DNA from 2 places in the Bacillus sp. SSR7 genome. Region 1 is predicted to be linked to the other one. Evidence: riboswitches for the same ligand, from Rfam matches in the RefSeq annotation. Region 1 holds a riboswitch; the other holds the start of a gene.
What was found. Region 1 has a riboswitch for preQ1 ahead of queC (7-cyano-7-deazaguanine synthase QueC). Riboswitches for the same ligand answer to the same signal wherever they lie in the genome.
Positions count from the first base shown of each region.

Region 1 (15,501 bases):
TTTGAATTAGAAAAGGCGAAACTGTCAGAAGCGATGATGAAATTAGCAGAGAAAACATATATTTTATGTGATCATACAAAGGTAGGCGTAAAAGGAAATTACCGAATAGCAGCGTTTTCGCGCATTCAACATGTAATTTGTGATAAGAAAATGCCCTATAGTTTTGAAGAGGAAGTTAAAAGGCATAATATTCAATGGACAATTTGTTAAATACGTGGAACTCCCACCTGATTGTGAGGTGGGAGTTTTACTGCTTGCAAATAGCGGGATAAAAGATTTGTATTTATGCAAAAAAAGTGGACACATTTTCGCATCTCTTTCATATAATTTACCAATATAAAAAAAGTTGGTCGAAGGAAAGAAGGGAGAACATGTCAGAACGAATATATAATAAACTTGTATTGTACGCGAATATTTTGCAAAAAATCGGTGTCATCAATGAGAAGGAAAAAAATGAAATTCTTCATACGATAGGTAAAAAAGCTCTTTGAATAAAGGGCTTTTTTATTTTTCACCTTTAAAAATATAAATTTAATGTAATATTCTCGTTGACAATGATAATGAGATTCATTATCATTTATTTGTGTATAATTGATAACATTTATCAATTATAAAAATTATATATGATAGGGGATATTATTTTGAAAAAAAATTATATGAAGGCGCTAGTAGTAGCGACAACATTAGCAATTCCATTTGCTGCATACTCTACTCCAGCGTTAGCAGCAATAAAAATTGAAGCAAACCAATCGGTGGCGGCAGCTAGTGAACGTACATACGATACTGAGATTAAAATATATAAGGACCAAAAAGACGAGCCATCTATGGTTTCTCAATATATAAAAGATCCTAAAGTAACGATTGCGGACGGAAAAAAAATTGTAACTGTAACAATGCAAGATAGCGATTATTTTCAATACCTTAGAATAGAGGATAAAAACCAACCTGGCGTATTCCATGATGTAAAAGTTTTGTCAGAAGATAAGAGGAAGAATGGAACGAAAGTAGTTCAATTTGAAATTGGCGAGTTTGAGAAGAAGCACAATATGCAAATGCATATACTTATTCCGGCTATTGGATATGATCACAAATATCAAGTTCAATTTGAAATTAAAGATCCAACTGTAGGTGACAAAGAAACAGAGAAACCAGATGATAACTCTAATTCAGGCAATACGGAAACGGATAATCCAATTGATAATCAAAATATGATAACAGATAACAAATTAAGAGAGCTTGTTAATAAAAAAGTATTTAATAGAAAAGATTTAAATACACCAATCACGAAAGAAGAGTTATTACAAGTAAAGGACTTGTTTTTAAATACGAATGAGATACTGGATTATAGTGCATTAAAATATATGCCAAATTTAAAATCTTTAACAGTTGCGAATGCGAAGATAAAAGATCCATCATTCTTTACGACCTTAAAACAATTGAAACATTTAGCTTTACGTGGTAATGAATTTTCAGATGTAACACCACTTGTTAAGATGGATAATTTAGATTCTCTTGATTTAAGTAATAATAAAATTACGAACGTTGCACCACTAATTGAAATGAAAAATGTAAAAAGTTTATATTTATCAGGCAACCAAATAGAAGATGTAACAGCATTAGCGAAAATGGAACAACTAGATTACTTGAATTTAGCAAATAATAAAATTACCAATGTTGCGCCATTAAGCGCGTTGAAAAATGTAACATACTTAACTTTAGCAGGTAATCAAATTGAAGATATTAAACCGTTATATTCATTACCTTTAAAAGACTTAGTATTAACACGTAATAAAGTAAAAGATTTATCTGGTATTGAGCAAATGAAGCAATTAGAAGAATTGTGGATCGGGAAAAATGAAATAAAAGATGTTACTCCTCTAAGTAAGATGACACAGTTAAAACAATTACACTTACCTAACAATGAGTTAAAGGATATTACTCCATTATCAAGTCTAGTAAAATTACAAAAGCTTGATTTAGAAGCGAATTATATTTCAGACTTAACACCAGCTAGCAATTTGAAAAAGTTAGTATTCTTAAGTTTTGCTGCAAATGAAATTCGTGATGTTCGACCAGTGATAGAACTAAGTAAAACAGCCTACATCAATGTTCAAAATCAAAAAGTATTTTTAGAGGAAACAGAAGTAAATAAAGAAGTAAAAGTACCTATATACGAAAAAGATGGTAAAATTTCTACAAAAATTCGTTTGAAGAGCGAAGGTGGTACGTATAGTAATGATGCAGTTAAATGGAGTACATCAGGCGAGAAAATATACGAATTTGGTGTGAAAGATCCATTTGCGGATACAGGAATCTTCTTCACAGGATCTGTAATTCAAAATGTGGTAGAAAGCCAAGGAGATAACACTTCTAAAGAAGATGAAAAAGTAGAAGCAGTAGAATTTAAAGATGTACCAAAAGGACACTGGTCAGAAGAAGCAATTAACTATTTAGCGAAAGAAAATATTTTCAAGGGATATGGAAATGGACAATTTGGATTTGGGGATCGTATTACCCGTGGACAAGTTGCGTCTTTAGTACAAAGGTACTTGAAATTAGAAAATAAAGTAGAGCAGAAAGAGAGGTTTACAGATACGAAAGGGCATATGTTTGAACAAGATATTGCTACAGTTGCGCAAGCTGGAATTATGCAAGGAGATGGTACTGGTGAGTTTCGTCCAGATGGAGTATTAGCTCGATACGAAATGTCTGTAGTATTATATAAAGTATTTCAGTTAAAAGAAGATGAAAATAATAAAATGAACTTTAATGATGTACCAACTGGTCATTGGGCAGAAGGATATGTGAAAGCGTTAGCGGATAATAACATATCAAGAGGTGATGGAAAAGGAAACTTTTTAGGTGATGATTTTGTAACACGTGAACAATATGCACAGTTCTTATATAACACAATAACGAAATAAAAGATGAGAAAATACGTTATTCTTTGATTGAAAAAGAATAACGTATTTTTTATGTATAAAATGAAGTAGTCAATAGACAGGAGTATAGATATATGAATGGCCCATTTTAAAGAAGAGCTGTGAAACTATATTGACAAAAAGGCATTCTCATGTGATAATTCAATTAAATTTTTAGAATAATCAAAAAATACTCCTTTTACATAGAAAGGATTCGAACATTATATGAATATTACGCCGGGGGTGACGAAATGTTATTTTTTCTAAAGAAATGGAATGAATTAAAAGATGTGAAATCTGAACTAGCACTTCGTGATTGGTTTTATGGTACAAAAATTAGTTTATCACTCTGTACGTCAAAAGAGCCGTTAACTTTTTTAGTAAACGTTGAGGGAAGGGATAAAGGGTTATTTTCAGAAGAAGATTTTATTGTTGTAAACTGTATGTGTGAACCAGTATTTGAAAATGAAGAAAAACCAGCTGCGGAATCATTTATGCATGCAGATATTTATAAAAAAAGTAGTGCAGAATGTATTTTACAAGTACAGACTGTAGATAGTCATTTAATATCAGAGTTGTATGGAGAAGAAGGGGAAGTAACATTCGATAAACGTACCGTGGAACGTGTTTTTGGAAAAGAAGGTATAACAGAAATGACAATTCCCATTGTAGAAGATGAGAAAAGATTCGCTGATTTATTAGAGAATAATGTGCCGAATTTTATTGAAGGTGGAGGAGTAGTTCTCGTTCATAATTATGGCATGATTGTGTGGGGAAAAACTCCAGAAGAAGCGAAAAAATGGTTGGAGGGTATAGAATATTTAATGAACTACCATGTAAAATTGTTAATGATAAAAGGTGCAAAGAGCTCTGTTATATGAAATGTTTGTGATGTCGTTACAAGTCAATAAGTAAATGAAAGCGTTTTAAAAATAATTTTACTCATAAAATATAGGTCTCCTTATTATATATAGATTACATGTTGACATGTAAGGAGGAACATATTTTGCGAGTTAAATATCATTTTCTGCCAAAACAGCAAGTAACATTTTGCAAAATGAACGATTCAGGTAAGAAGGCTCTGCAAATTATGAATGAAACGGGATTTCGAGCAATCCCTGTATTAGCAGAAGATGAAAAGAAATTCATGGGGATTATTTATAAAGTGGATCTTTTAGAAAAGAAGTGTAATGGTGGATTAGAGGAATTAAGAACGGAACATATGCTAGAAGATTCCACTGCATTTATTTTTGAAAAGGACTCTTTTTTCAGAGCATTTTATGTTATTCGTCGTCTTCCGTTTTTAGCTGTATTAAATGATTATAATGAATTTGTTGGCATCTTAACTCATTCCAATGTATTTGATGTTATTGAGGATTCATTTGGTATGCGGACGGGTGGTTATATATTAACAATTGCAACACAAGATTGTAAGGGAACGATTAAAGAACTTGGGACATTGTTGAAAGCATTTCATATCGGTGGACTATTTACGCTAGATAACGGCGATCAATATATTCGCCGCGTTATTGTCAATATAACAGATGAGTTAAATGAAAAAAGATTAAAGCAATTAATCGAAAAAATAGAGAAAAAAGGATTCAGGGTGAGTCATGTAGATTATATTTAAGATGAAAAGGAAAGGGAGCAATTTGCTATATGCAGATTGCTCTCTTTTTTAGTTTGAGTCATGAATCTTATTTTGAAACAGGAGGCGGAGATAATGCTAAATCGGATAAAAAAATAAAATCTGCATGTTCACGAATTTTAGGAATAGAGGTTTCTATAACACGTGATGTAATTTCACCTGGAGGCCCAACGTGTCCGATAGCTACCATAATCGGTTTTTCTTGAAGTTTTTTAATGAGTAATTGGGCTTGTTTTGAAATATGTGCCGCTGTGTACACGTCATCAAAAAATAATTGATTTTCAATAATTGGCACTCCTAATTCTTTCCCGATTTTTGGGACGACACTCTTAGGATTTGTTTTGCTATCTAAATAAAATAAACCGTGTTTTTTACAAGCTGCAAGTATAAGTCGTACAATTCTTTCGTCCGCAGTCACTTTTGATCCCATATGATTATTCATCCCAATTGCATGTGGTACTTCTTGAATCGCTTGTTCGAGTCGGTTGTTTATTTCTTCGTCGCTTAAATCAGTTGTAATTGCTTTTGGTCCAAGCCATTCTTTTTTACCTTTAATCGGTTCCATTGGCATATGTATAATAACTTCGTGTCCTTTCTTATGAGCCGCTATCGCATCTTCCTTTGTGGAAGGAAGAAAAGGCATAACAGCAACAGTTAGTGGAATAGGAAGTGATAACATTTTATCAGTCCCCTTCATATTATTGCCGAAGTCATCAATGACAATAGCTACTTTGTTTGTATGGGCCTTGGCTTGAACAGGAAACAAGAAGGATGGCAAGAACATAGTCAAAATCAGCAATGCAATCGTATATTTGCGCATATAAATAGTTCCTTTCTATAATTATTAATCATCATTATGATTTGCTTTTTTATATAAATTAAACAAAAAATGTCGAAGAAGAGTATATGGAAAATAGAGAATCCGCTATTTAATTGGTGTTTGTAAAAAAAGAAGATGAAAAAATTGTCTATTATTGCGAATGTATTTACAAAGATAGAATAATTTGTAATAATTCTCAAAGTGAGGGTAAAGATTTGTAAATTACAGGGAGAAAATGTTAAATTTTCTGATTCTTCAAATTCAAATATGATTAAGCAGTTAAAAGTCCGATGGAGAAGTGAAGTAGAGAGCATGGAAGTATAATAAGGGGGATATGAATGTTTACTGTAAAAAGGAAGTACACACTAGAAAAGCTTTCACGTGATATTCATATGAAACGTGAAGAGATGATTCAATTAGGTTTAACGAGTGGGTTAAATAGTATGGAGACGATTCAAGTGAGTCAAGAATTGGACAAGCTTATTTTACAGTACCAGTGTTATAAAGAAAAACAAACACCAAAATGGTTATCAATTATAAAGGTACCTATTTTTCAAATTGGGTATGAAGGGAAATCAAGTAATTTTTGGCGAATGCTTGTGGCTGGTTTTATGAAATAAGTATAATTATCCTTTAGGGATAAGGATAATTATACTATGTGTAACGGAATTTCGATATGAACTGTCGTTCCTTCGTTTTCTATACTGTTAATAAAAATATGCCCGTTGTACATCTCTACAATTCGTTTACATATGACAAGTCCAAGACCTGTTCCAGTATCTTTATTAGTAAAGAACGGATGAAAGAGGTGTTTTTGAATATGTTTTGGAATCCCTTTTCCAGTATCTGTAATTTGCAATTGTGCGTGTGTTTCATTGTTTGTTATGAAAATAGTTAGTGTATCGCCAGAAGTCATAGCTTCAATTGCATTTTTTGTAATGTTTAAAACCACTTGTTTCATATGGTCTTTTGAGCACCGGATATGAACAGGACGGTCTGGCAAATGTAAATGGAATACAATATTATGTAGATTCGCCTCAGATTGAATAATTAATGCTACCTCATTTAGAATGGTTCTCACATCATATGTTTGTTCAATGATTGCAGTTGGCTTTCCAAGAATAAGAAATTCACTTACAATTTCATTAATTCGCTCTATTTCTTGTTCGATGATGGAAAAATAGAACTGATCTTGTTCATCTTTATATTTCTCTTTCAATAGAGCGACGAGCCCTTTAATTCCGGTAAGTGGATTACGGATTTCGTGGGCTGTACTAGCTGCAAAAGTTCCAACTAATTCAATTTTTTGTAGTTCATTTTGTTGTCTTTCCAGTTTTGTTTGTCGTTTTAACAACATATATTGAGCGAGTAAAAATAAAATTGACATTAAAAATAAAGTAGCTATACATTCTACGGCAACCCACTGGTTTAAAGTTTTTTGATGAATAGGTAACGGAGAAACAGAGACCTTCCAATCTAATCTTTGGAGTGGAGTAGTAAGCATATTAGAATGCGCATCACTTGTTTCGTTATTATCATCGGTTAGAAAAACTACATCATACTTATCAGTTACTTCAAAATGGTATTGTGGCTTAATGGCATTTAAAGATGATGAAATGTAGTCAAAGCGTAAACTTGCTAACAATAAGCCTGAGAGCTCCTTCTGTTTATTAAAAATGGGAGAAGCAATCATAATAGCTTGATGGCCAAGAACACGATCTGTAATGACGGATGATACAGTTGTTTTCTTAGTTTGTAATGCGTTTTGAATATATTTACGATCTGAGACATCAACAGGTGGTCGGTCACCTTCCGATGCGATTGTAATGATACCTTCTGGTGTAGCGTAATATAGACCAGAAAAACGTGCATCGTTTCCATCTGTATCATGTACAATTTCTTTCATCCCATTAATATTTCCAGTCTCGGTTCCTACGACCTTTGCGAGCATTTCTAGGGCAGAAATTGCTTCGCCAAGGTGGTGATCTAAATAGTCTCTATATAAAAAGAGAACCGTATGGGCAACTTGTTTATTTTCTTGTTTCATTTTATACGAATGATATGAATAAAATGTAGCACCAATCCCTATTGTTGGTAGGATAACAAGCAATATATATAAAACTATGCTGTGGAATTTGAATTTCAAATTTGGTACTCCTTCTTTTTTATTATCATTATATATAAACTATGTTAAAATTGTCATGTTTTTATTCAAGAATCATTCATAATATATTTGGGGAGAGGTAATGAATGAGTGAATACTCATTCGGAATTTATATGAAGTACTATGTTGTTCTTTTTATTACTGAGAATTTAAGTGAAGGGTTGAAAGTTGTATGACATCAAATAATGAACGAGAAGATATTTCTCAATCTTTAAAAGTATTTATTGCATTATCTCGTGTACATCGTTCTGTTATGGATACTACAAATAAGTCGATACAAAGTAACGGTTTAAATCCAACTGAGTTTGCTGTATTAGAACTGCTATATCATAAAGGCGGTCAACCACTTCAGCAAATTGGTGAGCGTATTTTAATAGCTAGTGGCAGCATTACATATGTTGTGGATAAGCTAGAGAAAAAGGGACTAGTAAAAAGAATTCCGTGTCCGAATGACAGACGTGTTATTTATGCACAATTAACTGAGGCTGGGGAGAACTTTATTGCTTCTATTTTTCCAGGGCATGAACAAGTTATACATCAGTCTTTTGAAATGTTAACGAAAGAGGAAAAGGACGAATTACTGGATCTATTAAAAAAGATTGGAAAGTATGAAAAGTAATAATATGTTCCAAAGGAGCTTTGGATAAAGAAATCCAAAGCTTTTTTGTTTACATGTAATGTTGGCAGTATATGTTGTATTTTGCTGAAGAATAAAAGGAGATTTGTAAGTAAGCATTGAATTATAGTAAGGATGCATATAATGGAGAGGAGGCTCGTTCATGTCATTTAAAGACTATGAATATAAAAGGCCAAATATTGAAGAATTAAAAGAGAAGTTTACTGTTGCTTTAGAGAAGTTTGATAATGCGAAAACTGCGGAAGAACAAAAACAAGTTATTCATTCAATTAACGAAATTCGCAACGATTTTGGTACAATGGGGAATCTTTGTTACATTCGTCATTCTGTCGATACGACAGATGCTTTTTATAAGGAAGAACAAGATTTCTTTGATGAATTCTCTCCAGTTGTACAAGGGTATGGTACAAAGTATTATCATGCGTTAATTCATTCTCCATTCCGCGAAGAATTAGAGGCGTATTATGGGAAGCAATTATTTGCTCTTGCGGAGTGTGATTTAAAAACATATTCTGATGAAGTCGTGAAAGATTTACAATTAGAGAATAAATTGTCTTCACAATATACACAGTTATTAGCATCTGCAAAAATTGATTTTGCAGGAGAAGAAAGAACGTTATCACAGCTTATTCCATTTATGCAAGGGAAAGAGAGAAGTGAACGTAAAGCAGCAAGTGAGGCGTATTACGGATTTTTAGCTGAGAATGAAGAAGAGTTAGATCGTATTTATGACGAGCTTGTTAAAGTGAGAACGAAAATCGCCAAATCTTTAGGTTTCAAAAACTTTGTTGAACTTGGATATGCAAGAATGTACCGTACTGATTATAATGCAGAAATGGTAGCGAATTATCGTCAGCAAGTGCTAGATTATATCGTTCCTGTTACAACGGAATTAAGAAAACGACAACAAGCACGTATCGGTGTAGAGAAGTTAGCATATTACGACGAAAACTTTGAATTCCCTACAGGTAATCCAACTCCAAAAGGAGATGCGGATTGGATTGTTAATCATGGAAAAACGATGTATAAAGAGTTATCGGCTGAAACAGATGAATTTTTCAATTTCATGTTAGATAATGATTTATTAGATTTAGTTGCGAAAAAAGGAAAAGCTGGCGGTGGATATTGTACATATATTGAGAATTATAAAGCGCCGTTTATCTTCTCAAATTTTAACGGAACGTCTGGTGATATTGACGTATTAACACATGAAGCGGGCCATGCTTTCCAAGTATACGAAAGTCGTAAATTTGAAATTCCAGAATACAATTGGCCAACATATGAAGCGTGTGAAATTCACTCTATGAGTATGGAATTCTTCACATGGCCATGGATGAAGCTATTCTTTAAAGAAGATGCAGATAAATATTACTTCTCTCACTTAAGTTCAGCACTTCTGTTTTTACCGTATGGTGTATCTGTTGATGAGTATCAACATTATGTATATGAAAATCCTGAAGCAACACCAGAAGAGCGTAAGACTGCATGGCGTAATATAGAGAAAAAGTATTTACCGCATCGCGATTATGAAGATAATGATTATTTAGAGCGCGGTGGATTCTGGCAACGTCAAGGACATATTTATAGCTCGCCGTTCTACTATATTGACTACACGTTAGCACAAATTTGTGCACTGCAATTTTGGAAACGTGCAAGAGATAATAGACAAGAGGCGTGGGAAGATTATGTGAATCTGTGCCAACAAGGTGGAAGTAAATCATTCTTGGAATTAGTAGAAGTTGCAAATTTAACATCACCATTTGCTGAAGGCTGTGTGAAAAGTGTTATTACAGAAATTGAAGCATGGCTACATGCAATTGACGACACAAAATTGTAAAAAACATGCGCTTTTTTTCACATGTTTAACATCGACATAACAAGAAAATGATGAGATAATAAAAGAAAATTCAGAATACTAAAGGGGTGTTTCTAATAAGGAGCACCTCTTTTCACCAACAAAAGGGGGGAAAGAAGTATGCTTCAATCTAATATGGATGTGAGTTTAGAAAGTTTGGTGAACTCATTACAGTCTACCCGAAGCACGCTATTATCAGAAATTGAAATGTTAAATGATACAGAAGTGAATGTAAAGCCACGTCGTGATAAATGGAGTATTATTCAAATTTTGCATCACTTGCATTTAGTTGAACAATCTGTTACGTCTGCCCTTGCATATGCTTTACAAAAAAATGAAAGAAACACGACTCCATTTAAAGACCTCCAACTTACGCTGGATCGCACGCATAAACGAGAAGCTCCTCAGCAAATGAAACCAACAGAAACGCTAATGAAAAAACAGCAAGGAATTCAATTACTAGAACATTCACGACAAGAACTATTACACACGCTTCATAGTGTTTTAGATGAAAAAGATCTATTTGAAAATGGATTAAAGCATCCTGTTTTTAATGATTTGAATTTGTATCAATGGGTTCAATTTCTTGATTTGCATGAACAAAGACATCTTACGCAGTTAAAAGAGGCGAAACACGCAATTTTGCAACGATAATCAGAAGGAAGTGGGAGACCACTTCTTTTTCATACGTGTATAGTTTTCTTTCTTATTTTGGAATACTACATGGAGAAAGATAAGAAGGAGTTGAAAAGTATGTCCAAGAAAAAGAAAGAAGAAGAGCGCGCATGGAAAGCACGTAAAGAAAATCAAAAACCACATGGCAAAGTGAAAGCTTTTGCTGAATTAGTTGAAGGAACAGAAAAAACGTGATGAGTATTTCATCACGTTTTTTGTATGAGTGGAAAAGTTAATAAGAAGGTTGTACCTGTACCTTTTTCACTTATAATATCAATTTTTCCATTCATAGCTTGAATAACACTGAATACGACCATCATTCCAAGACCAGTACCTTTTTCTTTTGTTGAGTAGAAAGGGGATCCAAGGCGTTTTACTTGTTCTTGATCCATACCAACTCCTGTATCTTTTATATACAATTGAATATGCTTATGATCAGGAACTAATGTGAAATAAAGATCACCGCCTTTTGGCATGGCCTCAATGCAGTTTTTTAAAATATTTAACAAACATTGATTTAGTTTTTGTTTTTCTCCCGCGATAAAAAAAGAAGTACTTTGCTTTATATAATGTGTACGCACATTTGTTAAATTAGCAAGCGGTGTAATTAACGATAATGCATGCAGTAGTTCTTCTTCTAACTGTAATGTTTGTTCTTTTTCAATACTTGGTTTTGCAAAGGTTAAATAATCTGTAAGAACGTGATTTGCTTGTTCGATTCCATTGATGGCTATGTCAATATATAATTTTCGCTCTTGCTCAGTGCATGTATCTGACTGCAAAAGTTGTAAAAATCCTTTTGTTGAAGTTAACGGATTGCGAATCTCATGAGAGATGGATGCTGCCATTTCGCCAATTAAATGAAACTTTTCAGCATTCATAAGTTCGTTTTGAAGACGAACTTGAGTTTGTAATATGTGTAGTAAATATAAAATAAGTATCGTACCAAGTATCGTACATAACTCATACACAATAATATGTGGTATATAATCAGTCTTATTTGTAACCTTTGAAAGGAAGAAAGGTATCCAACTCAATCCGTATGTGAGACTGTAGATAATAGCAAGTGCTACTTTTATACGATTAGAGGTTCGATTGAAAACTTTATATGTAAATAGTAGGACAATAAATAGAAGGATAGAACCGATAAGCGATGGGAAAACACCTATTCCTCCTAATAAGAAGCGATATATATTTAGTACAACTAATATAGATCCACCGGCAATAGGACCTCCTGTTAATGTACCGACAATTAATACGATATGACGCATATCAAATTGAAATCCATAATTTGTTTTTGCTCCGAAAGTGATACATAGTATGGTAGCGAGGCAACATAATGTAATAAATATAGTTGAATTTAATTTAGGAGAACGTTTCCCTTTTTGATTCCAAAATAAATGGTATACGAGCATTGTAACAAGGATGAATAATATATTTAAAAAGAGATAAATAATAAAGGGTTTCAGTGGGATGCCTCCTCTCTTCTCACATTAGATTAATCATACTATAAAATGCAAGAAATGAAATGAGAAATAGCGGAAAAATCAGAAATTTTTTCTGGTAGCATACAATATGTTACAATAAGCTTTGTCAATGAAAGAAGGAATTCCGTGTAATGCACGGGAGAGGTTCGCGAACTCCCTCTATAAAAAACTATGGAAACAACAATATCATTAGGTATTGTTTTGTTTTTTTATTGTGACAGTTCAAGAACGTTCTTTCTTCTTATTCGTAGTAGAGAAGGAGAATGAGTGAAATGAAAAAAGAAAAGGCAGTTGTTGTTTTTAGTGGAGGACAAGATAGTACGACATGTTTATTTTGGGCAATGCAGCAGTTTGCAGAAGTAGAGGCTGTAACGTTTAATTACAATCAACGTCATAAATTAGAAATTGATTGTGCAGCGGAAATTGCAAAAGAGCTAGGAATTAAACATACGGTACTAGATATGAGTCTATTGAATCAACTTGCTCCAAATGCGTTAACGAGAACGGATATGGAGATTACACATGAAGAAGGTGAATTGCCGTCGACTTTTGTAGATGGACGAAATTTACTATTCTTATCATTTGCTGCTGTATTAGCAAAACAAGTTGGAGCACGTCATATTGTAACGGGTGTATGTGAAACTGATTTTAGTGGTTATCCAGATTGCCGTGACGTGTTTGTGAAATCGTTAAACGTTACTTTAAATTTATCCATGGATTATCCGTTTGTGATTCATACACCACTTATGTGGATTGATAAAGCGGAAACATGGAAATTATCAGATGAACTTGGAGCATTCGAGTTTGTTCGAGAAAAAACATTAACATGTTATAACGGAATCATTGGTGATGGTTGCGGTGAATGTCCAGCATGTCAACTTCGTAAAGCAGGATTAGATACGTACCTACAAGAACGCGAAGGAGCGAGTAACTAATGGATAATTTCTTTGGATTTCGCATTGTAGAAAATTTGCAAAAAATGGACAAGGATATTCAGCGTAAACAGCTTAAATATCATAATAAAAGAGTAATGGTCAGCAAGGAATTTACATTTGATGCAGCACACCATTTACACTGTTATGAAGGGAAATGTAAAAACTTACATGGTCACACATATAAAGTTGTATTTGGGATTAGTGGATATGTAAATGAAATCGGTCTTGCAATTGACTTTGGAGATATAAAAGAAATTTGGAAGAATGAAATAGAAATTTATTTAGACCATCGTTATTTAAACGAAACGTTACCAGCGATGAATACAACTGCTGAAAATATGGTCGTTTGGATTTATGAAAAGATGGCAGAAGCGTTAACAAAAGATAATCGTGTGAATGAATATAAAGGAGCTCGTGTTGAATTCGTTCGTCTATTTGAGACTCCGACTAGTTATGCAGAAGTAAGACGGGAGTGGATGCTCGATGAGTAAAATCCCTGTCTTAGAAATATTTGGTCCGACTATTCAAGGTGAAGGAATGGTTGTAGGACAAAAGACGATGTTTATCCGTACAGCTGGCTGTGATTATAGCTGTGCTTGGTGTGATTCTGCTTTTACGTGGGATGGATCTGCTAAAGATCAAATTAGACAGATGACAGCGGAAGACGTTTGGAATGAGCTTGTAGAAATTGGCGGCGAAAATTTTTCTCATGTTACGATTTCAGGTGGAAATCCGGCATTGCTGAAAAATATTGAGTTTCTTCTTTCTATATTAAAAGAGAATGGAATGCGAACAGCAATCGAAACGCAAGGGAGTAAATGGCAAGATTGGTTACTTCAAATTGATGAGATAACGATTTCTCCAAAACCACCAAGTTCGACAATGAAAACTGATTTTCAGAAGTTAGATGCTATGATTCAGAAACTAGCAGGAAAAGATATTAGTTTAAAGGTAGTAGTATTTGACGATTATGATTTCGAGTATGCAGTTAAGATGCACGAACGTTATCCACATGTACCATTTTTCTTACAAGTAGGAAATGATGATACAAAAACTGTGGATGATGCGATGTTGATTAAAAAGCTATTAGATAAGTATGAGTGGTTAATTGAAAAAGCAGTTAATCGTAAAGAAATGAATAATGCAAAAGTATTGCCGCAGCTTCATGCGTTAGTATGGGGAAATAAACGCGGAGTATAATGAGAAGGGATGTTTAAAATGGCAGGAAGATTAGATGAAGATTTAAAAGATGTAACATTATTAGGAAATCAAAATACAAAATATTTATTTGAATATAGTCCAGAAATTTTAGAGGTATTTGATAATAATCATCCAAACCGTGATTACTTTGTTAAATTCAATTGCCCTGAATTTACAAGCTTATGTCCGAAAACAGGCCAACCGGATTTTGCAACAATTTATATTAGCTATATTCCAGAACAAAGAATGGTAGAGAGTAAATCTTTAAAACTATATTTATTTAGTTTCCGCAATCATGGTGACTTCCACGAAGATTGTATGAATGTTATTATGAATGACTTAATTAAATTAATGGATCCACGTTACATCGAGGTATGGGGTAAATTCACACCACGTGGAGGGATTTCCATTGATCCTTACTGCAACTACGGTCGCCCAGGAACGAAGTATGAACAAATGGCGGACTACCGCATGATGAACCATGATTTATATCCAGAAACAATTGATAATCGTTAATGTATAATAGAAAGAAAGGATCTGTATAACATACAGATCCTTTCTTTCTATTATATTATGCATTTTGATTAATGACAGTATAGTTTTTATGACTAACAACTGTAAGAGGTTCCATATCTAGTTCTCTAAAATTCTCCATAATTGTTATATCTACAATAACGGAGTTTTGATTTACTTTTTGAACACGGCCTTGCATTCCACCTTTAAATTCAATGATATCTCCAGTTTCTGCGATCTGCATAAGCAACTCTCCTTGTTACAGTTTTTCCAAAAAAGAATAATTTGGGATTTTTTATTTTCCTTTATTTTGAACTATGTTTCCTGTTTTGTAAATGTTTTCAAAGTAAAAAATCGAAAAATATTCACTTTTTGTAAGAAAATATCCAAGAATGTCATGTTATTAGAAAAAAAGAAAGGTTTAAATGCAGACATCTTTATATAGGGGTATAATAAAAATGTACAAGAACCTACTAAAGTGGGAGAAATTAGAGGCGGTAAAATGATGTTTGAATTTGTGGGGAGTGTTATAGCATTAACTTTATTTGTATTTTCTTATATACATTTAAAAAAGATTCGTCATCATGAAATGACTACATATTTTGATGGGATGGATGGGATACATGCTGGGATCACACATGAGAGT
Region 1 is NZ_JBVVXV010000003.1:348,311-363,811, reverse strand. It holds partial or broken gene AC0NJG_RS09240 (DeoR/GlpR family DNA-binding transcription regulator) at 1-210, shown strand, start outside; gene AC0NJG_RS09235 (NEAT domain-containing leucine-rich repeat protein) at 624-2,924, shown strand; gene AC0NJG_RS09230 (class II aldolase/adducin family protein) at 3,173-3,802, shown strand; gene cbpA (cyclic di-AMP binding protein CbpA) at 3,928-4,551, shown strand; gene AC0NJG_RS09220 (divergent polysaccharide deacetylase family protein) at 4,619-5,389, opposite strand; gene AC0NJG_RS09215 (aspartyl-phosphate phosphatase Spo0E family protein) at 5,728-6,009, shown strand; gene AC0NJG_RS09210 (DUF3149 domain-containing protein) at 6,039-7,535, opposite strand; gene AC0NJG_RS09205 (MarR family winged helix-turn-helix transcriptional regulator) at 7,726-8,172, shown strand; gene AC0NJG_RS09200 (M3 family oligoendopeptidase) at 8,333-10,027, shown strand; gene AC0NJG_RS09195 (DinB family protein) at 10,166-10,699, shown strand; gene AC0NJG_RS09190 (DUF6254 family protein) at 10,799-10,915, shown strand; gene kinB (sporulation sensor histidine kinase KinB) at 10,927-12,135, opposite strand; PreQ1 riboswitch class I at 12,343-12,386, shown strand; gene queC (7-cyano-7-deazaguanine synthase QueC) at 12,480-13,142, shown strand; gene queD (6-carboxytetrahydropterin synthase QueD) at 13,142-13,633, shown strand; gene queE (7-carboxy-7-deazaguanine synthase QueE) at 13,626-14,342, shown strand; gene queF (preQ(1) synthase) at 14,361-14,858, shown strand; gene AC0NJG_RS09160 (YkvS family protein) at 14,914-15,099, opposite strand; gene AC0NJG_RS09155 (hypothetical protein) at 15,361-15,501, shown strand, end outside.

Region 2 (15,501 bases), 230 kb from region 1:
AATTAATCGTATGTTTGCGAGGTCTTCTATGGAGAATGGAAATGCTTGGTTAGCGACAACAGGCGGAAGAATGTTTGGAGATATTGAAATAGAAGCAAGTAAAGGTATCGTCATGAAGACTGCTAGTGGAGCGAAATGGAAAGTAACGATTAATGAGGCTGGCCAACTTATTACGACTAAATTAACTTGAGATGATGCTCGGTTATAAATGCTTGGACGAGTTATTAAGTAGTACGATAAAGAGAATGAAACAAAAAGAGATTGTAATTTGGTTTCAACCAAACTACAATCTCTTTTTATTTCATTTAATCCCGCCAAATCCAAGTCCAAAGGTAATTTCGTACATTTCGAGGAGTAATCCGTATGAAGCGTTCACCGTCAAAGAAGTAATTAAAATTTGGAAGTGTTTGATCTGGATTTTCTGGAACAAAGGTGACGATGTTTTCGTTACTCGTAACGGTTACTGTGATTGATGGATCTGTAGCGAGATTTGAAGCTGTAATATTTTAATCATAAGATAGATGGTTTTCAATCGGAAAATAGATTCTACATAAAGACTAGTACTACTACTAGCAGGAATATTAAAAATAACGATAGAACTATTTTTTATATGGTTAATGTTGCATCAGTATGTTTTTTATTGCTATTGTATTTAATTCTTATAGGAATGTTGTCACCTCATATTCGTGGTCAAAATAGGAACAGATAAAGGGAAACATGTACAAGGTGATTCGGGAAGAATAAATGAAATGTCTAGATAAGGGGATAGAGTATGGTTAAATTGGAAATTAGAGTAGAGCGTCTTAGGGAAGAACAAATTGGCGATATTGTAGCATTATCTTCTTATATTGGTTGGGATTATAACAGAGAAGAAATTGAAACGGTTTTTCACTCAGGTATTGTATATGGCGTATGGAATGAAAGAAAAGAACTGATTGCAAGTGCTGCAATTATATTATACGGAGAGGCGTTAGCGTCAATAGGAATGGTAATTGTACATCCAGATTATAAGGGGAGAGGGATTGGAAAGGCGATAACGAGTGCATGCATGAAGAGCGTATCGGCTCAAACTCCTATTATGCTTATTGCTACGGACGAGGGAAAGCCTTTATATGAAAAATTGGGATTTAGAGCAGTAAGTTATGTTTCTAAATACATATGTAACTCGTACAATGTGAATAATTATTGTATGAGAAATGAAGATTATATGATGAATTATGAGGAGTGTGATTTAGAAGAAATAATAAAATTAGATGAATATGCGTTTGGAACAAATAGAAAAGAGTTTTTAAAGAAAAGAATTATGCAAAGTGAACAATGTGTCGTTGTAAAGGATAAGGAACAAAATGTATTAGGTTACGGTTTAAGCATACAAACACCAGAAAATAAAATAATAGGGCAGGTTGTTGCTAAAAATGATGCGATGGCAATGAGAATTGTACATGCTTTAGCAAGGGGACATAATGGGAGATTAAGAATAGATGTAACAGAAGGAAAGGACGATTTTCTGAAAGAGTTAGAGATTGCTGGTTTTAAAAGGGCGAATATACCACCCATTATGTTGAAAAATAGTGATCAATTATTGAAAAGAAATGGAGAACTATACAGTATTGCAGCGCAAATTTTTGGCTAAAAAAGAATCCTTTTCACGTAAGGATTCTTTTTTAGTTCATTTAATCACGATATTGATCATGAGTCGGCTGAAAGAGGTCTTCCTCGATATCCCTCACCATAGAAAAATGATCAACGTTATAATGCCCATGTAAAGTTTTATTGTGGTGACCAATAATTTGTTCTGCAGACAATACGTCAGAATCAGTTGTGGAATGCCCGTTTTTAATTAATGTAACATCAAAGCCTTGTACAGTTGCAGTCCTCACAGCAGTATCAATACAATGCTCTGTTTTACATCCACCGATAACAATATGGTTAATCTTTTCTTCTTTTAAAAGTTCAAGTAAAGAAGTGCCATAGAATGCGTTTGTGGCTGCTTTATTAATAAGGATTGCAGACTGAGGTACTTGAATTTCATTATGTACTTCAAAGCCTACGCCGCTACCAGAAGCAACATCGATATCTCTTACGAAAACAATAAGGGCATTTGAATCGATTGCTTTCTGCACGGCTGTATTGAGTGTAGATAATAATTCGCTTTTACGAAAAACTTCACTTTCTTGTTCATTTCCATCCATTAATTCTTGCTGCGCATCGATAATTAATAGTGCTTGTTTCATCATGTCTCCCCTTTAATATGGAATAAGTTCCACTGTACATATTCCTTCATATTGTAAAGAAATCCTCCATTTATAAGCGAAGTAGACGATTGATTTACAAAGTTGTCAAAGAAATTTCATTCTCATAGCGTATAAAAACATGTATGATAGGAAGTGGAGAATTTTTGAGTAGGTGGGAATAACATGCAAACAGTAGAAGATTATCTTTCATTCTTACATACGAAAGGATTTAAATTATCAGAGGAAGCACAAGGATTTATTATGTTCGGACAAGGATATACGGGTGCATCTGATGGCATTGTAAACGCAGCAATAGAAGCGACAATTAAGCATCAATTGCAGTTTGATGGCAGTTATTTTGTTGCGTTATTAGAACGATTGAAAGAAGAAGAGATTACAGATAAAAAAAGCGCTAAGGCTTTTATGCGGAAGTTACAAGCGTAACTTCACGCAGCCTGCGCTTCTTTTTTTGTTTTAGAAGGTAATTCAACAAAAACCATGCCTAGGAAAATACAGAGGCATCCGATAATAGCGGAAATAGAAAGTTGTTCGTTTGCAACGAGAACGCCTGTTAAGGCAGCGAAAACGGGCTCCATTGCGAAAATAATTGCTACTCTCGTTGGAGACGTATGTTTTTGTGCTGATGTTTGAATGAAAAAAGCAATGGATGTCGCGAACAGGGAAGTTAGAAATAGAGCAAATAAAAAGGAAGAATTCGTCCATAGTGCTACTGAAAATAATTTTTCCCAATCTTCAAACAAAAAGGCGCAAATAGAAGAAAACATACCGACAGCTAATACTTGCGATGTGCTTAACAATAAAGGTGATATTTTCTTAGAGAAGAAGCCGTTAACGAGAATATGAGCAGCGAAAGCAACTGCACAACCGAGAACGAGTACATCTCCAATGTTTAATTGAAAAGAATCACCTGCTGTTAATAAATATAAACCCGCTGTTGCTACAGCAATGCCAATTACGATAAAAATAGTAGCTTTTTGTTTTAAAAAGATAAAAGACAAGATTGGTACCATAACGATACTAAGCCCTGTTAAGAAACCTGCTTTTGAAGAAGTTGTATACAGTAAGCCGAATGTTTGTAATACATAGCCAACGCATAAAAAGAACCCAACGGTTAATCCAGCGAGGCTACTCTGTTTTATATCTTGTTTGGAAGTTTTTTTTGAGAAAATCATTTGAACGAATAATAAAATGATTCCAGCGAATAAAAATCGTATACCATTAAATGTAAATGGACCGACGAAAGACATAGCATTTTGAACGACGACAAATGTAGCTCCCCAAATAAAAGACACAAATAATAAAGCAAGAGGAGCAATCCAATCTTTTTTCACACTCATACCCCCGTTAATTTTGTAAGATAGCTTTTCTAGCTAATTCATCAGCAACTTTATTTTGACTACTTGGAATCCACTTAATAAAAAAGAGATCGAAACTTTTTATGTACTGCAGTGCTTCCTCTAATAGTGGTGCAAACATTTTATTTTTTGCGTATTCTTTTTCGACAGCTCGCTCGACAAGTTGTGAATCTGTACGAAAAGAGACAATGTTATAATTATGCTCCATGCAATATTTTAATGCCGCAAGTAAAGCGTGATATTCCGCTTCATGATTGGACATTGTCCCAAGGGGTAATGATAATTGTACAGCGGGTTGAACCCCTTTAATAAATACGCCTGCACCAGAAGGACCAGGATTTCCTTTTGATGCACCATCAATATATACTTCAATCAAAATGAGAAACCTCCAAATGATAAGATGATCCCCTACTCATATGTTTCTTTGAAGTAGGGGATAGAGTAACTTAGCCGATTGTAATACTATAACGACATGTAAATGTTTCATTCGCTTGTAAAGATTGAATTCCTTTTTTTTCCTTGAAATCTTTTGCTGGATTTACTTCATCAGCAATTCCATACCAAGGTTCGATACATAAGAAAGGAGCATTCTCGCCTGGTGTCCATACGCCGACAAATGGGAATCCGTCAAATTCTACTTTTACGAATTTATTATGTTTATGAGAACGGATGGAGATTTCATCCGTATTCATATTTTCAAAAATAAGTGCATCGTTTTTAAATAGGTCGTATGTAAGTGGCAATTCATTCGTACTTTCAGCAATTAGTTGCTTCGTATTTGAAAGGTAAGGCCCTTCTAATATGCTCGTTTCTAAACGTTCTGAACCATTAAAAGATAGATGGTAATCTGTAAATGATTCGCCCTCTAATAACGGGAAATTGAAACCAGGATGTGCGCCGATTGAGAAGAACATCTCTTTTGAAGAAGGGTTATTCACTTCGTATGTTACATGAACGATTTGTCCGTCTAGCTCATAAGAAACGAGTAATTCGAATTCGTATGGGTATTTTTTTAATGTTTCTTCATTACTAGTAACGATATAAGTGATTTTCGTTTCACTTTGTTCTTTTACAGAGAATGTAAGATCCCGAGCAAAGCCGTGTTGTGTTAAAGAATAAGCTTTACCGTCTACGTAGTATGTATTATCTACTAATCGGCCGACGATAGGGAATAAAATTGGTGCACGGCGTCCCCAATAAGTAGCATCACCTTGCCATAAGTATTCTGTATTGTCTTCTTTTAAGCGAACGCTTTGTAATTCTGCACCTTTGTCAGAGATGGTAACGACCACTTTTTCATTTTGAATTGTTGCAGTCATGAAGTAAAACCTCCTAAATCTTTCATATATTTCATTATACGTTGTCTAAAAGAAAAAGGGTAGTTCATGGTAGGAATCTATTGACGAAAGGGGGGCTACCGCGTAAAATATAATCTTGTTGCTTAAAAAACGAATAACGTGGTTCGAAACCATCCCACGTAAAAAAACTAAGGAGATTTTGTCATGAATATTAGAACTTTAGTCGGTAATGGTATTTTAGCGGCATTATATATTGCTGTTTCTATGCTTATTCAGCCATTTGGCTTTACGAATGTACAGTTTCGTATTTCAGAGATGTTTAATCATCTCGTTGTATTTAATAAGAAAGCAATTTACGGAATTGTATTAGGTGTATTTTTAACGAATCTCTTTTTCTCACCTATGATCGCTTACGATTTAGTATTTGGAGTAGGGCAATCTATTCTTGCATTAGTTGCAACAATTATTTCTATGCGATTTATTAAAGGTGTTTGGGCTCGTATGATTTTTAATACAGTTATTTTCACAATTACAATGTTTATGATTGCAATTGAACTTCATCTTGCATTTGATTTACCATTTATGTTGACTTGGTTAACATGTGCAATCGGTGAATTTGTTGTCATGGCAATTGGTATGCCTGTAATGTACTGGATTAATAAACGAGTACAATTTGAAAGATTTATGTAATAGATGAAAGAGCTATTCCTATAGGGATAGCTCTTTTTGCATGTGATAATATTGAATATAATTCTTTAGCTCTTGATAAAATATAATAAAATAAAGTGAGGCTTTCATTAGCTGGATACATATAAGAAGTCTTACATAAGGGGAATCTAGTATGAAATATAAAATTCATTGGTTGTATAAAACAAAACGCGGTTTGCAGACGGAATTAACGACAGATTATATGAACATAGAAGAAGCACTTCAATTTGCGGAGGATTTCGAGAAAACAGGAAGAGTGAAAGCATTATTATTTTACGATGAAATGGCTGCAGAATGGTCATTAAAGGAAATGAAGAAGCTGAGCAAACAAGTGGAGGAAGAACCCCAAGAAATACTCGTTTATTTTGATGGGGGGTATGATGTTCAGACGAAAGAAGCTGGAGTAGGTATATGTGTATACTATAAAAAAGGGAATAAACAATACCGAATTCGCCGTAATGCATATATAGAAGGCATATATGATAATAATGAAGCGGAATATGCATCATTACTATATAGCATGAATATACTCGAGGAATTAGGAATTAAGTATGAAGCGGTCACGCTTCGCGGAGATTCTCAAGTTGTACTGCAGCAATTGGCTGGAGAATGGCCTTGTTATGATGAACATTTAAATCATTATTTAGACCAAATTGAGCAAAAGGCGAAGCAAATGAAATTAAAACTTGTATGTGAGCCTATATCAAGAAAACAAAATAAAGAAGCACATCAATTAGCTACGCAAGCATTAGAAGGAACAGTGATTGATAGTCATAAAGAAATAACCGAATAGAGAGGTGCAAAGGTGGATAAAAAGCAACTCATTACAGAGGTAAATGACTTATTAGAAACGTATTGTGAAGGATGTTTTTTGCGAGAACATAATCGAAAAACAAATAGTAAGTATTATGCTCATTCCTTTTGTATAAGACAATGTACAGTTGGAGAAACATTGAAAAAGTATGGGGAACAGTTGTCATGAAAAAACATCCAGAGAAAACTCTCTGGATGTTTTTTAGTGCTTCGCTTCATTTAATTGATGCTCGCACTCGCTTAATTTCTTTTCCTCATTTATTAAAAACGGCTCATCTAAATCTGTTGCCACAGATTTCATAATCTCAAGCTGAGAGCGAGCGGCTTCTACAGCAGTAGTCGCATGCTCTAATGTATCTGGATCCATTGAAATTGTCGCTGATCCTACCATTTTTTGTGCTGTTTCTACACGGAATTTCACTTCTTCAAAATCATTTACTTCTGATCCCATTAATAATTCCTCCTTTGTATAGTGCGCATTTCACATAGTTTTTGCTCTGGAAAACGGAAATATACAAAGGAATAACAAAGGAGGTTACCAAGTAAGGTAACCTCCTGTCATATGTTGGATTAAAGTTTTACTACGTTAGCAGCTTGAGGTCCACGGTTTCCTTCAGTGATATCGAAAGATACTTCTTGACCTTCTTCTAAAGCTTTGTAGCCTTCGCCTTGAATAGCAGAGAAATGTACGAATACATCGTCAGCGCCTTCAATTTCGATAAATCCAAAACCTTTTTCGTTGTTAAACCATTTTACTTTTCCTTGCATGTTACAATTCCTCCTAGAAAACATTTACGTTTTTTCATTTAGTGAAATTCATTTGAAAAGATAATATAAACTAAAAATGCTATAATCTTGAATATTCTGCTAAATGATTAATTTAAATATACACGAATTGGGAGAATTTAGTCAAGTAAGCGATTTTATTTTTTTGTATTTTTAAATAATTTTTTAGCCAAATTTTTTAATAGGTATAGGACAGGCCGAGTATGTAATAGTCTTAATTGAACGCTATACATAATGAGGTGAAAGAATGAATGAGTCTTATTTATTAGATAATGAAGGAATGAGAACGAGAAACGACATACCGAATTGGGTTGCAAAGGAATTTCAAAATTTTTCGAGTGTTGTGCTAGAACCAACTTTTCCGTGTTATTTCGGCTTAACAGCTTTAAAAAAGAATGAACTTCGTTATTCATTTCTCTCTCATAATGATTGGAGTCATTTGCCACATACAATGTTATCTTTTTTAGAGTTAATGAAAGAGCGTCCAATTGTAAGAAGAGGATTTTTTCTTTTTGTAGAACCGGAATGTGAGGAGCAATCACTGGAATATTACCGTGATTACTTTTGGAAAGTACTACAATATTTACATGAAAACGATAAGGAAACATGGCCAAAGCAAATTCCTGAAGACCCAGACCATTACTTATGGGAATTTTCATTTGGCGGGGAACCGATATTTGCATTTGGAAATGCACCAGCTTATAAACAAAGAAAAACTAGGCATTTAGGAAATTCTCTCGTTATTGGATTTCAGCCACGTACTATATTTGATGGATTAGAAGGGGATCGTCCTAAAGGAGCATATTCTAGACAAACGGTCCGCGAGCGAGTTGAAAAGTGGGATCAGCTGCCGAAACATCCTAACATTAGTCATTATGGTGATCCGGATCATCGTGAATGGAAACAATACTTTATAGGAGACGATGTAGAACCGTTAAAAGGAAAATGTCCTTTTCTTCATAAGATAGAAAAGTAAGAGTCATCATCTAGATGGCTCTTTTGCATATTTTGGATAAAAAAGGGTATTTTAGTAGTAAATATTTTGATGAAAGCTAGTCTATTTTTAATCATTACATCATTACTTAATAGTAAAGGAAGTAGAAAGGATAGAGTGATGTTTGGAGCAATTATACAACAAATTGTATTAGGTATTTCATTAGCTGCGCCAGTAGGTCCGATTAATATTGAAATGTTAAAACGAGGAATTGAACGAGGTTTTTGGCATGCGTGGGTTGTTGGAATTGGTGGAATGACTGCAGATATTTTGTTTATGCTTCTCATTTATTTCGGTTTATCTTCTCTGTTTATGTATACATATGTACAAGCTTTTATGTATTGCACAGGGTTTTTCTTATTATTTTATTTAGGATTTCAAAGTGTAAAACAAGGAATTTCTCACACGAATATGGAATATAAAAAGGAAGAGGTAGGTGGTCTTAAACAATCCTTTATGGCAGGTTTTTTAATTGCGATATCCAATCCTCTAAATCTTGTTTTTTGGTTTGGTATATACGGAAGTACACTTAGCTCATTGCTTACGAAGGTAACGAAACAAGAAGCCTTTTTGTACAGTCTTTGTATTATTGTTGGCATTATTTTATGGAATTTAAATATTGCTTTTTCTGTCCATTTTGGCAGAACTTTATTAAAGCAAAAAGCACTTGGCTATATAACAGCCGGAGCAGGTATTATTTTAGTAGGATATTCTATCCATTTTGCATACAAAGCTTTACAGTTGTTCACATAAGATTGAAGGGGAGATTTTTATGTATCGAACCACTATTGACGGAAAAGAAATCATTATTACGTTAGCACCAAAAATCAGAAAAGAAATTATTGATAGAAATCCACTATATGAAGCAGTATTTCATAATGCAGCAAGATTACTACAAACAAAGCAACCAACGTTTGCTGTAAATCATGAAATATTTGGACTTATCATTGGAGAGGTACAAAGAGGAGAAGTAACAGTGTTTGCGGTGGAACATATTATTCCAAAGCAAAATATATTTGGACCGAACAATTTTTTCTCGACAATAGAGCAACAGGCAAATTTGTAAAACGTATAGAATAAGATATAGAAAAGAAATAGTCGTAACGATATTGTTGCGACTGTTTTTTTTGAAAAGGGGGAAGGAAGATGAAGAGGGTGGGGAAAGAGTTCTTTTTACAACATGATATCGTTATTATGTATAGTATTTTATTTGTTTTTATTATTATTTTAAAAATGCAATTTTTCACATGGATCGGTTTGTTAGCTTGTTTATTTGGGATTATTTTTTATACGCTAAACGAATATATGACACATCGATTTTTATTTCACTTAAAGCCACCTAAAAACGTATTTTTATTAAAAATGTTAAGAAGGTTGCATTATGACCATCACGTATATCCAGATGATTTAAAACTTTTATTTTTGCCTGTATGGTTTAGTATACCGAGTTTTACTATATATTTATTTATATCATACGTGATAACAAAAAGTGTTACCATTACACTTTCATTCGGAATCGGAATGATTATTATGCTTCTCGTTTATGAATGGAAACATTATATTGCACATAAGCCAATTCGTCCCGTCACTAAGTTTGGTAGGTGGCTAAAAAAACAGCATATATTACACCATTATAAAAATGAAAAGTTTTGGTTTGGTGTTTCAAATCCAGTATTCGATTTCATATTTGGAACGCTTAAAGATGGAAAAGACGTTGAATTAAGCGAAACAGCTCGTAATTTAGAAAAAGAGAAAAAAACAGAAGTGGTGCGATAAGCACTACTTTTTTATTTTGTTTTAATGAGTATAAAAGTTTCACTGGCACGTAAATTTTATGTTAAAAAAGTATATTAAAAACTTAGGGAAAAATGCCGAAAAATGCCGAAAAATGTCTATCGAAAAATCTTTGCAGGAATGTATGGATTGTCTAAAATGAAAATAAGTTTCTGAATATTTATAAAATTTAGTCTTTAGGTATACAAGGGGGAATTGTATTTCTAGTAAGAGAGGGGATTAGAGAATGAAACGAGATGATACGTCAGCACGTAAGTTGCAAAAAGAGGTGAATTATACAGAAGTTGTTCAGTCAGAAGAATTTCAGTTGTTATTAAATACGAAAAAGAAGTTTATCGTTCCGATGAGTATTTTCTTTTTAAGTTTTTTTATTGCGTTACCTATTTTAACATCGTATTCAAAGGTACTCAATACACCAGCATTTGGTGATGTTACGTGGGCGTGGATATTTGCTTTTGCACAATTTATCATGACGTGGGCTTTATGTATGATTTATAGCAAAAAAGCAGAATCCTTTGATGAAATCTCCCGAAAAATTCTGCAAGATATGCAAAAGGGGAGGGGCTGACTTTGAATACAACCGCTTTTGCACTATTTTTAATCATCGTACTTGGTACACTCGTCATAACTTATTTTGCATCGAAGAAAACGAAAAATGCGAGTGAGTTTTATACGGCTGGAGGGGGATTAACTGGTTGGCAAAATGGTCTGGCCATTGCGGGAGATTACATGTCTGCTGCATCCTTTCTTGGTATAGCCGGAGCGATCGCGTTAACTGGTTTTGATGGATTCTTTTATAGTATCGGTTTCTTAGTTGCTTACTTAGTTGTATTATACTTAGTTGCAGAGCCACTTAGAAATTTAGGGAAGTACACGCTAGCAGATATGATTGCGGCGCGTTTTGATGCGAAAAAAATTCGCGGAGTTGCAGCGCTTAATACGATGACGATTTCGATTTTTTATATGATTGCACAATTAGTTGGTGCGGGTGCACTTATTAAATTATTATTAGGGATTGAATATACGACATCAGTTTTAATCGTTGGTACATTAATGACAGTGTACGTTATTTTTGGGGGAATGACTGCGACAAGCTGGGTACAAATTGTTAAAGCTGTATTACTTATGGCTGGTACATTTATTATTTCTGTTATCGTTTTCGCAAAGTTTAATTTTAGTGTGACGGAGATGTTCGCTCAAATGAAAACTGCTACACCTTTAAAAGATTCGTTTTTAAATCCAGGAGTAAAGTATAAGGATGGTCTTGATACGCTATCTTTAAATTTAGGACTAGTCCTTGGTACTGCAGGATTACCACATATTCTTGTTCGCTTTTTTACAGTACGTGATGCAAAAACAGCACGTCAATCTGTAGTATATGCTACTTGGCTAATTGGCGCATTTTATATTATGACAATTTTCTTAGGATTTGGTGCGGCGGCATTCGTAGGGAATGAAGCAATTATGAAAGCAAACCCTGCTGGTAATATGGCAGCACCTTTATTAGCTAAAGCATTGGGCGGAGATTTCTTATTTGCTTTCGTATCAGCAATTGCCTTTGCAACAATTTTAGCTGTAGTGGCAGGCCTTGTATTAACAGCAGCATCAGCATTTGCGCATGATTTTTATAATGAAATTATCCGCAAGGGGAAATCAACGGAAAAAGAGCAAGTATCCATGGCTCGTTATGCGTCTATTGGAGTAGCTGTATTATCTATTATACTAGCGTTATTTGCTCAAACGTTGAACGTAGCATTTTTAGTTTCGTTAGCGTTTGCAGTTGCAGCGAGTGCAAACTTGCCAGTTATATTATTCACAATATATTGGAAGCGCTTCAATACAACAGGTGCCATCTCTGGTATGATTGTTGGTCTTGTATCAGCTATTGTTCTTGTAGCGTTAAGCCCAAATGTATGGAACCCTGTAGCTGGAAAAGCTATATTTGTTGGGGAAGCGATATTCCCATATACGACACCTGGAATTATTTCGATTCCGCTCGGATTTCTTGCAGCGTATTTAGGAACTGTTTTATCTAGTAAGAAAGAAGATGCAGCGAAATTTGATGAAATTCTCGTGAAATCTAATACTGGGCATGGTATTAGTGACGCGTCTTCGCATTAAAAAAGAGGAGCTTTTCGATAGATAAGAAAAGCTCCTTTTTCTTTTGTCATTTTCTTGTAAATAATACTGCTTTGTAAGTAGGATTTGTCTTAATTTTGTGGAATGAAAATAAGCAGGGAGAAATTTAAATCATCATGGTACCAGCGCAGCTTTTGTGAAAAATAAGTTGTTATGGAAGGTGGAAGAAATGATGAAAACGAAACAGACTGATGAATTATTAGCAAAAGATGAGCAATATGTTTGGCACGGAATGCGTCCCTTTAGTCCAAATAGTACAATGGTAGGGGCAAAAGCAGAAGGGTGCTGGGTTGAAGATATACAAGGAAAAAGATATTTAGATGGTATGAGTGGTCTTTGGTGTGTGAATAGTGGATATGGCAGAAAAGAGCTTGCAGAGGCAGCTTATAAGCAATTACAAACATTATCATACTTTCCGATGTCACAATCACATGAACCGGCTATAAAGCTTGCAGAAAAATTAAATGAATGGCTTGGAGGAGAGTATGTTATTTTCTTCTCTAATAGTGGTTCGGAGGCGAACGAAACAGCTTTTAAAATAGCAAGACAATACTATGCGCAAAAAGGTGAACCACATCGTTATAAATTTATGTCACGTTACCGCGGCTATCATGGGAATACAATGGCAACGATGGCAGCGACGGGACAAGCACAGCGTAGATATCAATATGAGCCATTTGCTTCAGGATTTTTACATGTAACGCCGCCAGATTGTTATCGTATGCCTGGAATAGAAAGAGAGAACATTTATGATGTAGAATGTGTAAAAGAAGTAGATCGGGTCATGACATGGGAACTAAGTGAAACGATTGCAGCTTTTATTATGGAACCAATTATTACAGGCGGAGGCATTTTAATGCCGCCACAAGACTATATGAAAGCTGTTCATGAAACGTGTCAAAAACACGGTGCCCTGCTTATTAGCGATGAAGTGATTTGCGGTTTTGGACGTACAGGAAAGGCATTTGGATTTATGAATTATGATGTGAAGCCTGATATTATTACAATGGCAAAAGGCATTACGAGTGCATATTTACCATTATCAGCAACAGCTGTGAAAAAAGAAATATATGAAGCATTTAAAGGAAAGGGAGAATATGAATTCTTCCGTCATATTAATACATTTGGTGGAAATCCTGCAGCTTGTGCACTAGCACTTAAAAACTTAGAAATTATGGAAAATGAAAATTTAATTGAGCGATCTGCACAAATGGGCTCGCTTTTATTAGAGCAATTAAAAGAAGAAATCGGAGAGCATCCACTTGTTGGGAATATTAGAGGAAAAGGTCTACTAGTTGGAATTGAACTAGTAAACGATAAAGAGACGAAAGAGCCAATTGATAACGACAAAATTGCAAGTGTTGTAAATGCTTGTAAAGAAAAAGGGTTAATAATAGGCCGAAACGGTATGACAACAGCAGGATATAATAACGTCTTAACATTAGCGCCACCACTTGTTATTTCAAGTGAAGAAATTGCCTTTGTTGTTGGAACGTTGAAGACAGCGATGGAACGCATTTAGTAATGATATGGATGATGAACCAGCACGAACTATTTTTGAAAACTGGTTAAAAAAGAACAAGATCGTTTAAAGACAAAACAAAAAAGAGATTACTATCTTATAAGATAGTAATCTCTTTTTTTATATGAAACTTATTTACTTGCTTTCATTGCTTTATCTTTTGCACCAAAAGTGTATTTTAACATTGGTGGTGTAATCATTGTAGTTAAGATAACGACAATAACGATAGCTGTAAAGTAATCTTGTGCTAGTAGACCTGAAGAAAGTCCTGTTCCTGCGATGATAAGTGCAACTTCACCACGAGAAACCATTCCAGAACCGATAATTGCAGAAGACTTAGCGTCAAATCCAGTCATTCGTGCACCTAAGCCACAACCGATTAGTTTCGTTAATACAGCGATTACTGTTAATGCTAGGATGAACCAAATTTGATCGCCAATACCGTCAAATGTAATATTCATACCGATACTTACGAAGAATACTGGAACGAACATAGCGTAAGCGATTGGTTCTACTTTTTTTTCTACTTCATGTTTGTAATTCGTTTGAGAAATAGCGATACCAGCTGCGAAAGCACCGATAATACCAGCAATTCCTAATAATTCGCCGAAATATGCGAATGAGAAACAGATGATAAGAGCCGCGCTCACGATAGACTCAGATACGCGTAGTGGTGATAACCAGCGCATAATCGCAGGAACACCTTTCCAGCCGATTAAAATAATAGAAGCGAAGAATACAACTTTCTTCAAGATAATCATTGTTAAGTTAACATCATCTGTACCTAAGAAGCTCATTGCAAATGCTAATAAAATAACGACAAGAATGTCATCAAATACAGCTGCGCCCAGCATAGTTGTACTTTCACGTGTTTTCATCTTTCCTAAATCGCGAAGTGTTTGTACGGAAATACTAACACTTGTCGCACATAGAAGTAATCCTAAAAATACAGCATTCCCTTGTTCCATTCCCATAACAAGACCAGAAACGTAACCACCTACGAATGGAAGAATGATACCTCCAAGTGCAACAGCTAAAGAAGAATTACGATTTGCGTTTAATTCTTCTAAGTCTGTTTCAAGTCCTGCCATAAACATTAAAAGAATAACACCGACATTACTTAATTGTGTTAGAAGCTCTGAATTTTCAATCCAACCTAATACAGCTGGACCGATAACGATACCGACAATTAATTTACCTAGTACAGAAGGTTGACCTAATCTAACACTAAGATCACCAGCAAGCTTTGTACTTAATAAAATAAGTGCAATTTGAAAGAAAAATTCGAATTCCATCGGATCCTCTCCTTATCATTTTTATTTTTATCATACGATTTCTCGGAATTTGCCTAATGAAAATATGTAAAACCCATTAAACAAAAGGTCTGATTACGAGTTCTTTTGAACTCGTAATTTGAACCTGTAATTAATATATAATAGATTTTACAAAAAATCAATGAAAAAATGGGGGCTTTTTTAGAGAGAGACTGTGTAATTGGGGATATACATATAAGAGTAGCGTGTGAATTTATATATGTATGAAATAGTATGAAGTCCTTTTTCATTACAAATAATAAAGCCTAAATGCTATTTCACGAATTATAAATGTGAAAGGGAGGACTTATCATTTGAAGTCATTAAAAAACAACTTGTCTATCGTTGCTTTAGGTGGAGTAAATGAAATAGGGAAAAATATGTATGTTATTCAATTTGAAAATGATATTGTCGTTATTGACTGTGGATCAAAATTTCCAGATGAAAGTTTATTAGGAATTGATTTAATCATTCCAGATGTCACCTACTTACAAGAAAATAAAGAAAAAATTCGCGGATTAGTC
Region 2 is NZ_JBVVXV010000003.1:118,564-134,064, reverse strand. It holds gene AC0NJG_RS07955 (hypothetical protein) at 1-190, shown strand, start outside; partial or broken gene AC0NJG_RS07950 (hypothetical protein) at 306-502, opposite strand; gene AC0NJG_RS07945 (GNAT family N-acetyltransferase) at 773-1,633, shown strand; gene AC0NJG_RS07940 (cysteine hydrolase family protein) at 1,674-2,234, opposite strand; gene AC0NJG_RS07935 (DUF6123 family protein) at 2,418-2,678, shown strand; gene AC0NJG_RS07930 (DMT family transporter) at 2,681-3,586, opposite strand; gene AC0NJG_RS07925 (reverse transcriptase-like protein) at 3,600-3,986, opposite strand; gene AC0NJG_RS07920 (aldose 1-epimerase family protein) at 4,057-4,929, opposite strand; PreQ1 riboswitch class I at 5,062-5,106, shown strand; gene AC0NJG_RS07915 (QueT transporter family protein) at 5,113-5,598, shown strand; gene AC0NJG_RS07910 (ribonuclease H family protein) at 5,750-6,409, shown strand; gene AC0NJG_RS07905 (zinc-finger domain-containing protein) at 6,422-6,598, shown strand; gene AC0NJG_RS07900 (DUF2564 family protein) at 6,632-6,880, opposite strand; gene cspB (cold shock-like protein CspB) at 7,000-7,197, opposite strand; gene AC0NJG_RS07890 (YqcI/YcgG family protein) at 7,463-8,191, shown strand; gene AC0NJG_RS07885 (LysE family transporter) at 8,330-8,962, shown strand; gene AC0NJG_RS07880 (hypothetical protein) at 8,982-9,275, shown strand; gene AC0NJG_RS07875 (sterol desaturase family protein) at 9,356-9,985, shown strand; gene AC0NJG_RS07870 (DUF485 domain-containing protein) at 10,230-10,571, shown strand; gene AC0NJG_RS07865 (solute symporter family protein) at 10,574-12,124, shown strand; gene AC0NJG_RS07860 (aspartate aminotransferase family protein) at 12,315-13,664, shown strand; gene AC0NJG_RS07855 (cation:proton antiporter) at 13,796-14,959, opposite strand; gene AC0NJG_RS07850 (ribonuclease J) at 15,292-15,501, shown strand, end outside.
Region 2: it holds a riboswitch for preQ1, as region 1 does, so the genes downstream of both, AC0NJG_RS07915 (QueT transporter family protein) here and queC (7-cyano-7-deazaguanine synthase QueC) in region 1, are expected to answer to the same signal.